3 regions of the Sporofaciens sp. SGI.106 genome follow, and region 2 is predicted to be linked to each of the others. Evidence: predicted binding sites of a transcription regulator. Region 2 holds the regulator's gene; each other region holds the start of a gene.

Region 1 (3,289 bases), on a different contig from region 2:
GGAAACGGATGATTAGCATCCACGATCTGCGGTGAGAGAATCGGAAGAATCTGCTCCTTGAAATACTTTTTAACATATTTCTTTTCTCCCTGCTCAAGTTCCTTAAAATCCAGTCCGCACACACCGTATGGATGAAGCTGCTTCTTAATCTCCGCATAGGTCTTATCACGTTCTTTATAAAGTGGCGCCACCGCCTCATATATCTTATCAAGCTGCTCCTTTGGTGTCATACCGGAACGGCTGTCCTTCGTCTTAACGCCGGAGGCTACCATATCAAAAAGGCTGCCCACACGAATCATAAAAAACTCATCCAGATTACTGGTGAAAATAGCCACGAATTTCATGCGTTCCAGAAGGGGAACCTTAGGATCCTGTGCCTCCTCCAGCACTCTCTGATTGAATTTCAGCCAGGACAGTTCCCTGTTTTGTGTATAGTTTAATATCTCTTCTCTCATAATTACATTTCCTCAATACGTTTTCCGTTCACATTCAAACTACGGATATATTTTAGCATTATATTTCTTTTAACACAATAAAAAATTGCACATCAAAAAACGGAGGATATCCCCCGTTTTTTCATTCTACTTTAATTCAATTTCTGCAAGTTCCTTCGGTGGAAGCTGCTTGGATGATGCTTTCACGAATTCCTTGATCGTCTTCTGAGCCTTCGGAACCGGTATATTGGTACCTGCTCCGGCCACACAGCCTCCCGGGCATCCCATTCCCTCGATCAGACAGCCATTCATCTTACCTGCCTTAGCAAGGGTCAAAGTCTTACGACACTCTGCAAGCCCTTCTGCATGCTCAATATTTACATCTACATCCGGATAATATTCCTTAATACATTTTTCTATAGCCTCTGCCACACCACCGGCAACCGCATAGCCACGTCCGGCTCCTGTAGCGTTATGGAAGGAGGATTCTGCCTCAAAATCTTCCAGATTTATATCCTTTGCATCGAACATTGCCTGAAGTTCCTCGAACGTGATAACAAAGTCCACATCACTTCTTACCGTTCTTCTCATAGCCTCCAGTTTTTTCGCCGCACATGGACCGATAAATACCACGCGGGCATTCGGATGTTCCTGTTTAATGGTACGCGCTGTAGCGACCATAGGTGTCAGCTCCTGGGATATCTGGTCAATCATATCCGGGAAGAATTTCTTCGCCATCATAGCCCAGGACGGACAGCAGGAAGTCAGAAGGAACGGAAGCTCTCCCGTTGCTACCTTCTCCACATAATGGTGCGCCTCGGAAATAGCTCCGATATCGGCACCAAGAGCAACCTCATACATCTCTGCAAATCCAAGCTCACGAAGTGCTGCCTTTAAGTTTCTCGGTGTAATATTATCTCCAAACTGGCCAGCGAATGCAGGTGCGATCTCAGCAATGATCTGATCCCCTTCACTGAGTGCACGGGCAAGCTGGAAAATCTGTGACTTGTCGGAAATGGCTCCAAACGGACAGTTTACCATACACATACCACAGGATACACATTTATCATTATTTATACGGGCGCGTCCGAGATGATCACTCTCAATAGCTCCCACACCACATGCTTTTGCACATGGACGCGCCTTCTGGGAAATGGCATCATACGGACAGGCAGATTTGCACTTGCCGCATTTTATACATTTGGACTGATCGATATAAGAATGTCTGTCTACCATGGAGATAGCTCCTCTGGGGCAGACCTCCATACATGGATGTGCCAGACATCCCTTGCACATATTGCTGACCTCATATCCTCTCTCTTCGCACGCAGCACAGGCAGACGGGATTACCTGCATAAGCGGCGGTTCATAATACTTATCAGAAATATTACTTGCCTCCACTCCGGCGGTCAGATGAACCGGTTTGTCTTCTGGACGAAGGGAAAGACCCATTGCAAGTCTCAGTCTCTCTCTCACAACCGCACGGGCACGATAAACGTTATCACGATACTTACTCTCGTCATTTACCAGCTTATATGGAATTGCTTCCATATCATCACATAATGTCTCCGCATTTGCCTTAAAACCAAGTCTCGCTACCTCTTCAAACACCCGTCTTCTCAGTTGTCTGACGGTCGTATTCAGTCCTCTCATCATAGAACCATTTCCTCCTGTTATTTGCTTTTTCGTATTGCACGTTAAGTATATCTATATGTTAATTTTGTGTCAATACAGAGATGTGTACAAAATCAGGAACATGTTATTGATTTTTCAAAATTTTCTGTGCGTAATAAACGGATTGCATTGCATCCTTTCCGTAGAAATCTGCTCCTATCATGTCCGCATATTCCTGATTCAGGACGGCACCGCCTACCATCACCTTACAATCCGGCTTTTCAGTACGGAGAAGCTTAATTGTTTCCTCCATACTGACTACAGTTGTAGTCATCAGAGCACTCAGTCCAACCAGCTCCACCTGTTCTTTCACTGCCGTTTCCACAATTTTCTCCGGTGCTACATCCTTACCCAGATCCAGCACTTCAAAGCCGTAATTTTCGAGAAGAACCTTAACAATATTCTTTCCAATGTCGTGGATATCTCCTTTGACTGTTGCAAGGATTACTTTTTCTTTTTTCTCAGGTGAAGTCTCATTCTGCGCCAACTTCTCCTTGATCACCGCAAAGGCAATCTTTGCTGCCTCCGCGCTCATCAGAAGCTGGGGCAGGAATACGGTACCCTTCTCAAATCTTTTTCCCACGCTGTCCAGTGCAGGAATCAGTTCCTCATTGATAATCTCCAGAGGCTCCCGGTTTTCAAGAAGGTTCCGGGCAGCGGCTCCCGCTTCCTCCTTAAGCCCCTTTTCCACTGCGTGCTGCAGGGTGATTTCACTTTTCCCATCATTACCCGCTGTATTCTGAAGTTGGCCTGTCCCTGCCGATGTCACACCGGACGCCGCTGCACTCTGATTCGCATAATGCGCAATATATTCTCCAAAGTTCTCATCCAGATTCATAAGTGCGCAGTAGGAATAATAGGAACGCATCATGTCTTCAGAAGAAGGGTTAATAATACCCGCACTTAGTCCATTGAGCATCGCCATCGTATAGAAATTCGCATTAATGACAGGTCTGGACGGAAGACCAAAGGAAATATTGGATACTCCCAGCACCGTTCTCACTCCACACACCTCACGCACCAGCTTCAGAGCCTCAAGCGTTGTCTTTGCCCCCTCAGGGTCAGAACTGACCGTCATGGCAAGTACATCGATCACAATATCTTTCTTATCAATTCCATATTTTTCGGCTTCGCTTATGATCTTCTGTGCCACTTTGAGACGTCCTTCCGCTGTAGCAGGA
Region 2 (3,289 bases):
CTGTATCTGCCCATCGGAGCAGGGAAATTAACTCTCTCTCATCGAACAAATCATAAGTCGTTATAATTGCTTCCGGAAGGAGCTGCTGAAGAATCATTCGATTTTCTTCTGCCGTGTAGATCTGCACCAGTCCGGCGCCTGTCATATATGCCGCATATGCATTCAGCCAGGCTGCTCCCGCCATCCCCTTACTGCCTGCAATCACAAGCAATCTTCCATAGGTTCCTTTATGGGAATCTTCCCTGCGCTCCGGCATCATTTTCTTAATATCCTTCTCCTCCAGGGCACAGACTGTATGAATATCCTCATCCAGGCATTCTGTATTGATACCGATATCCGTTACGATTACCTCACCGGCCATCTGCCGTCCCGGATCCATATAGAGCCCCAGTTTTCCCCTCTGAAAGGTTACTGTCACATCTGCATGAAATGCATGCCCCAGTATTCTTCCGTCTGCCGCACTGATTCCCGACGGCACATCCACGGCAAACCTGACTGCCTCTGCCTGATTCATCTCTTCAATCAACTCGCCATATCTTCCCTCTATATCTCTATTCAATCCTACGCCAAATAAGGCGTCTACTATGACACTATATTTTCCGGATTTCCATTCACTGACTGTTCCTCCTGCTTTTTCAAACAAATCCATCTGATACACTGTCTCCGGGGTCCTGCTCTCCATGCGTCCCGCCAGAACCGCCTTAACAGAATATCCTTTCTCCAGCAGCATCCTTGCAATCGCAAATCCATCTCCACCATTATTGCCGGAGCCACACACAATGCACACATCTGACAGATCTGTTTTTCGATCTTCCATAACTTCCACACAGGCTCTTGCTGCATGCTCCATCAGTTCCAGAGATGGAATCCCAAGATCACAGATGGTGTGGCGGTCCGCCTCCTTCATCTGATTTCCATCCGGTAAATATATCATATCTCTTTTCCTCCTCTTATTTTCAGCCTGACTATACGCAAAAGACGTGTAAAGAAAGCCTGCACAGCACAGACCGACATTACACGTCCCACTTTCGTTTCAAGACTCACTCTATTCTGTTTTATGCTCCTCGTTATATCGGCTGATATTATAGGATAACCTCATCAGACTCTCTGACAGATGAACATTTTCAACAATGACATGTTCCGGCAGATTCAAATCTGTATGAGCAAAGTTCCAGATTGCTCTGACTCCATGCTCTACCAGTTCATTTGCAACGTCAATCGCTTTTGCCTTCGGTATAGTAAGTGCGGCAATCTCAATATCATTTTTGCCTATAAACTCTCTCAATTCACTCATCATTCGAATCGGAACACCACGAATGGACACACCTGCAAGGGTAGGATTTACATCAAATATCCCTTTCAGAACAAATCCTCTCTTTTCAAATGCCGCATAATTTGCCAGAGCCTGTCCCAGGTTACCGGCTCCGATAATAATCATATTATGGTTCTTCTCAAGCCCCAGGATTTTCCCGATCTCCGTGTATAAATATTTTACATTATATCCGTATCCCTGTTGTCCAAATCCACCAAAATTATTCAGATCCTGTCGAATCTGGGATGCCGTCACCTTCATCTGCTTACTCAGCTCATTTGAGGAAATACGTTCTACACCATTTTCAAGCAACTCGCCCAAATAGCGATAGTATCTTGGAAGTCTTCGTATTACAGCCTGAGAAATTTCTCTTTCTTCCACTAGTCTCACCTTCCCGATTTGTTTCTCTTCATAATATTATATAGAATTGTCAACTCAAAGTCAAACTTTTAGTTGTATTTTGCATAAATTTCGTTATAATTATTGTGAGTAATACTAGGTTTAGGAGGTCATGCCATGATTTTATCATGCCATAACATCAAAAAAGCTTTTGGAGAAGAAGTCATTGTAAAACATGGCTCTTTTCATATAGAAGAACACGAAAAAGCAGCACTGGTGGGTCTCAATGGTGCCGGCAAATCCACGATTCTTAAGATGATCGTGGGGGAACTTTCCCTGGATGACGGTTCTGTCACTCTTGCCAAAGGAAAGACTCTCGGATATCTGTCCCAGCACCAGGAAGTCACTACCGGTCATACGATTTACGAAGAAGTAAAAACTGCCAAGGCAGATGTCATCGAGATGGAGCGTCAGATCCGCTCTATTGAAGAGGAATTATCATCTCTGTCCGGACAGGAGCTGGAAGACAGACTTACCACCTATCATCGGCTGACAGATACCTTTGAGCGGGAAAATGGATACGCTTACGAAAGCGAGATTACCGGAGTACTGAAAGGACTGGGATTTGAAGAGTCTGAATTTGGGAAACCGGTCGACACCCTCTCCGGCGGTCAGAAGACCCGTGTCGCGCTGGGTAAATTATTGCTGACACGCCCGGATGTCCTTCTTCTGGACGAGCCTACCAACCACCTGGATCTGAATTCTATTGCATGGCTGGAGACTTATCTTCTGAATTACCCGGGCGCCGTTCTCATTGTATCCCATGACCGTTATTTTCTGGACCGTGTCGTAACAAAGGTCATTGAAATCGAACTGGGAAATATCATGATGTTCCCCGGAAATTACACAGCCTTCGCACAGAAGAAACAGATGATCCGGGATGCCAGACTGAAAGAATATTTAAACCAGCAGCAGGAAATCAAACATCAGGAAGCCGTCATCGAAAAACTGCGCTCCTTCAATCGGGAAAAATCTATTAAGCGGGCAGAAAGCCGTGAAAAAATGCTGAACAAAATGACTCTGGTGGAGAAACCTGCAGAAATCCACAGTGAAATCCACCTGACACTTGAGCCTTCCTGTGTAAGCGGTAATGATGTACTCTCTGTAGAGAATTTGAGCAAATCCTTTCCGCCGCAGACATTATTTTCCAATATAAGCTTCGAGATTAAACGCGGGGAACACGTAGCAATAATCGGTGATAATGGAACGGGAAAGACCACACTGCTCAAGATACTGAATCAGGTACTTCCGGCAGACAGCGGTACATTTACCCTGGGAACGAACGTCAAAATCGGATATTACGACCAGGAGCATCACGTCCTTCACATGGACAAGACCATTTTTGAGGAAATATCCGATGATTACCCCTCTCTTACCAACACCCAGATTCGTAATATGCTGGCAGCATTTCTGTTTACAGGCGACGACGTCTTTAAACTGATCGGGGATTTGAGCGGTGGAGAAAGAGGTCGGGTATCTCTTGCAAAACTCATGCTCTCAGAAGCGAATTTTCTGATTCTGGATGAGCCTACCAACCACCTTGATATAGCTTCCAAAGAAATACTGGAAAAAGCCCTC
Region 3 (3,289 bases), 140 kb from region 2:
ACACTGGGAATGAATATGTATTCCCACGGAGTGAATCCGGGACTGGATTTCTCTAATATGGCAGAGATCAGAGAGACCTATGAACGTTTGACCAGAATGCACGTATATGAGCGTCAGCCATATGCGGGAGACCTGGTATTTACAGCATTTTCCGGTTCTCATCAGGATGCGATTGCAAAAGGAATGGCATGGAGAGAAGAGAAAAACTGTGAAACATGGACGGTTCCGTATCTGCCGATCGATCCGCAGGATGTGGGAAGAAAATACGATTCTGATGTTATCCGTATTAACAGCCAGTCCGGAAAAGGCGGCGTAAATTATATTCTGAAACAGAGCTATGGAATCAACCTGCCTGAGAAGATGCGGGAGGAAGTTGGATATCTGGTGAAGGACGTATCCGACAAAGCGCACAAAGAGCTGACACCGGAGTGGGTATACCAGATTTTCAGCGACAGCTATGTCAATGCCAAGAGTGTGTTCTCTATTGAAGAATGCCATTTCAAACAGACAGATGGTATTATCGCTGACGCAACAATTCAGCATGGCAATGACCAGAGAGTGGTAACTGCATCCGGTAACGGACGTCTGGATGCAGTCAGCAACGCGATCAAACAGTACTTTAACATCAGCTATGAACTTCGATTCTATGAAGAGCATTCTCTTACCAGAGGATCTTCTTCCAAGGCTGTGGCTTACGTGGGAATCATCTGCAAGGGCAAGACATGCTGGGGAGTTGGTATTGATGCCGATATCATCAAAGCTTCTATCGAGGCTCTGATCGTTGCGGTCAATAAACTGGATGAGATTAAGAGCTCCGAAGGCTGTAAGGATGCCCGCATGATTGAAATTATGAATTATATTCAGGCAAATTATATTGATGTTACACTGGATGATCTTTCCGAAAAGTTCTTCCTGTCAAAACCGTATCTTTCCAAATACATCAAAGAAAAATCCGGAATGACATTCGGAGAGCTGGTGAAAAAGATACGGATGAAGAAAGCTCGTGCCATGCTGAAGGGAAGCAGTATGACCGTTGAGAATATTGCACTGACCGTAGGATATCAGAATGTCGAACATTTCAACAGACTGTTCAAAAAAGCTTACGGAATCACCCCTGTACAGTTCAGAAATCAGAAATAAAAGTTTAAAAACAGAAACTTACAGGCGGCTCGAAATTTTCGAGCCGCTTTTTTCGTGAAGAAATTAACAAATAATGGAGAAAAATAGTTGAAGTTTTACATGAAAACGGATATAATATACTCGGCAGAAAATTTGGTTTTACTTTTATTAGTTTATGGTACACATAAGAAAAACCCAATTTAAATATCTGAGAAAATGGAGGGCTTGACTATGAGCAACATGGCAACAGAAAGTGCAGCAAGTCAGAGAATTGCCGCTTTACTTGATGCAGGAAGCTTTGTCGAAATCGGCGGTGCTGTTACAGCAAGAACAACAGATTTCAACATGCAGGAAAAAGAAACTCCTGGTGATGGTGTAATTACCGGTTATGGAGTGATCGACGGAAACCTGGTATACGTATACAGCCAGAATCCGGAAGTGCTGAACGGAGCAATTGGTGAGATGCACGCAAAGAAAATTGCTAATATCTACGATATGGCTATGAAGATGGGTGCACCGGTGATTGGTCTTGTGGATTGTGCAGGAATGAGACTTCAGGAAGCAACAGATGCTCTGGAGGCATTTGGAAGCCTGTATATGAAGCAGTCAATGGCATCTGGTGTGATTCCGCAGATTACTGCAATTTTCGGAACCTGCGGAGGTGGATTGTCCGTAATTCCTGCTCTGACAGATTTTACTTTTATGGAAGCTGACAAAGCAAGGCTGTTTGTAAATTCTCCGAATGCTATTCCGGGAAATGAGATCAGTAAATGTGATACATCATCCGCTGCATTCCAGAGTGAGGAAGCAGGACTGGTAGATGTTGTGGGAACAGAGGCTGAGATTCTTACAGGAATCCGTTCACTGGTATGTATGTTACCATGTAACAATGAAGAGGATGCATCCTATGATGAATGTCTGGATGATCTGAATCGTGTATGTGCAGGTATTGAGAATGCAACAGAGGATACAGCAATCGCACTTGCTAATATCTCTGACAACAGCATTTTCTTTGAGACAAAGAGAAATTATGCAAAAGATATGGTTACAGGTTTTATCCGCCTGAATGGTATGACAGTAGGAGCTGTTGCAAACCGTTCCAAGGTATATGATGCAGAAGCAAATCTTGTTGCAGAGTTTGATGGCTCTCTGTCTGCAAGAGGAGCAAAGAAGGCTGCAGAGTTTGTAGAATTCTGTGACGCTTTCAATATTCCGGTACTGACTCTGACAAATGTAAATGGATTTGCAGCAAGCAAGTGTTCTGAAAAGAACCTGGCAAAGGCTGTTGCAAAACTGACTTACACCTTTGCAAATGCAACCGTTCCGAAGGTAAATGTTGTGATCGGTAAAGCATACGGAAGTGCCTATGTGGCAATGAACAGTAAGTCTATCGGAGCAGATATGGTATATGCATGGCCGGAAGCTGAAATCGGTATGATGGATGCAGGTCTTGCAGCAAAGATTATGTATGCAGATGCGGATGCGGCTACAATTAAAGAAAAAGCAGCAGAATATAAGGAATTGCAGTCCAGTCCGTTATCAGCAGCAAGAAGAGGATATGTAGATACGATCATTCAGCCAGCTGATACCAGAAAGTATGTTATCGGTGCGTTTGAGATGCTCTTCACAAAGAGAGAAGACCGCCCGGCAAAAAAACACGGAACGGTTTAGTGAGGTGAGGCAAAGTGAAGAAAAAGATTAGCTTATTATTATGTATGCTTACAGCTGTGCTTACCTTTACCGGATGTGCAAGTAAGGTTACAACGGTAGAATATGATCAGGCAACGCTTGAACAGGTAGTGGAATTCATGATTCAGTACTGTTCTGAGGCTGATGAGGCTACCATTGAACAGTGGAAGGATATGCGTGAATTCACCTTTGAGCAGCAGCTTGCTGATTCAGGACTTCCGCTTACAACGGATTCTTTCCTTTCAGCGCTGGAATCCTGGCAGGCAGGTGAAGATGAGTGCGGTCAGTTTATTGAGCATGGCGATTACACATTTGAAGCAGATAAAGACGGCGTCTTGGTGACAACAGAAGCAAAGTTCGAGAACAGAGAAGCGACTTTGGAATTCCAGTTTGATGAAAAGCTGTTTCTTGAGTCTGTGACAGTCAGTGCACATTTCTCCCTTGGAGAGATTTTGCAGAAAGCAGGAATGAATACTCTGTT

The links. The regulator Rex, encoded in region 2, represses fermentation and respiration genes when NADH is low (regulators of the CRP and FNR family bind a similar motif). The targets are predictions, from matches to a motif close to ATTGTTAANTANTTAACAAT.
Region 1: a site for Rex is predicted at 2,145-2,164, ahead of ACQRCC_RS06840 (4Fe-4S dicluster domain-containing protein). Genes of this name have one in related genera too.
Region 3: a site for Rex is predicted at 1,192-1,211, ahead of ACQRCC_RS01085 (acyl-CoA carboxylase subunit beta). Genes of this name have one in related genera too.

The regions. Positions count from the first base shown of each region.
Region 1 covers NZ_JBNPMZ010000006.1:151,063-154,351, reverse strand. The annotation lists gene ppk1 (polyphosphate kinase 1) at 1-455, opposite strand, end outside; gene ACQRCC_RS06840 (4Fe-4S dicluster domain-containing protein) at 582-2,090, opposite strand; gene ACQRCC_RS06835 (homocysteine S-methyltransferase family protein) at 2,194-3,289, opposite strand, start outside.
Region 2 covers NZ_JBNPMZ010000001.1:73,616-76,904, reverse strand. The annotation lists gene ACQRCC_RS00330 (NAD(P)H-hydrate dehydratase) at 1-934, opposite strand, end outside; gene ACQRCC_RS00325 (redox-sensing transcriptional repressor Rex) at 1,046-1,693, opposite strand; gene ACQRCC_RS00320 (ABC-F family ATP-binding cassette domain-containing protein) at 1,829-3,289, shown strand, end outside.
Region 3 covers NZ_JBNPMZ010000001.1:217,496-220,784, reverse strand. The annotation lists gene ACQRCC_RS01090 (2-isopropylmalate synthase) at 1-1,140, shown strand, start outside; gene ACQRCC_RS01085 (acyl-CoA carboxylase subunit beta) at 1,351-2,790, shown strand; gene ACQRCC_RS01080 (OadG family transporter subunit) at 2,805-3,289, shown strand, end outside.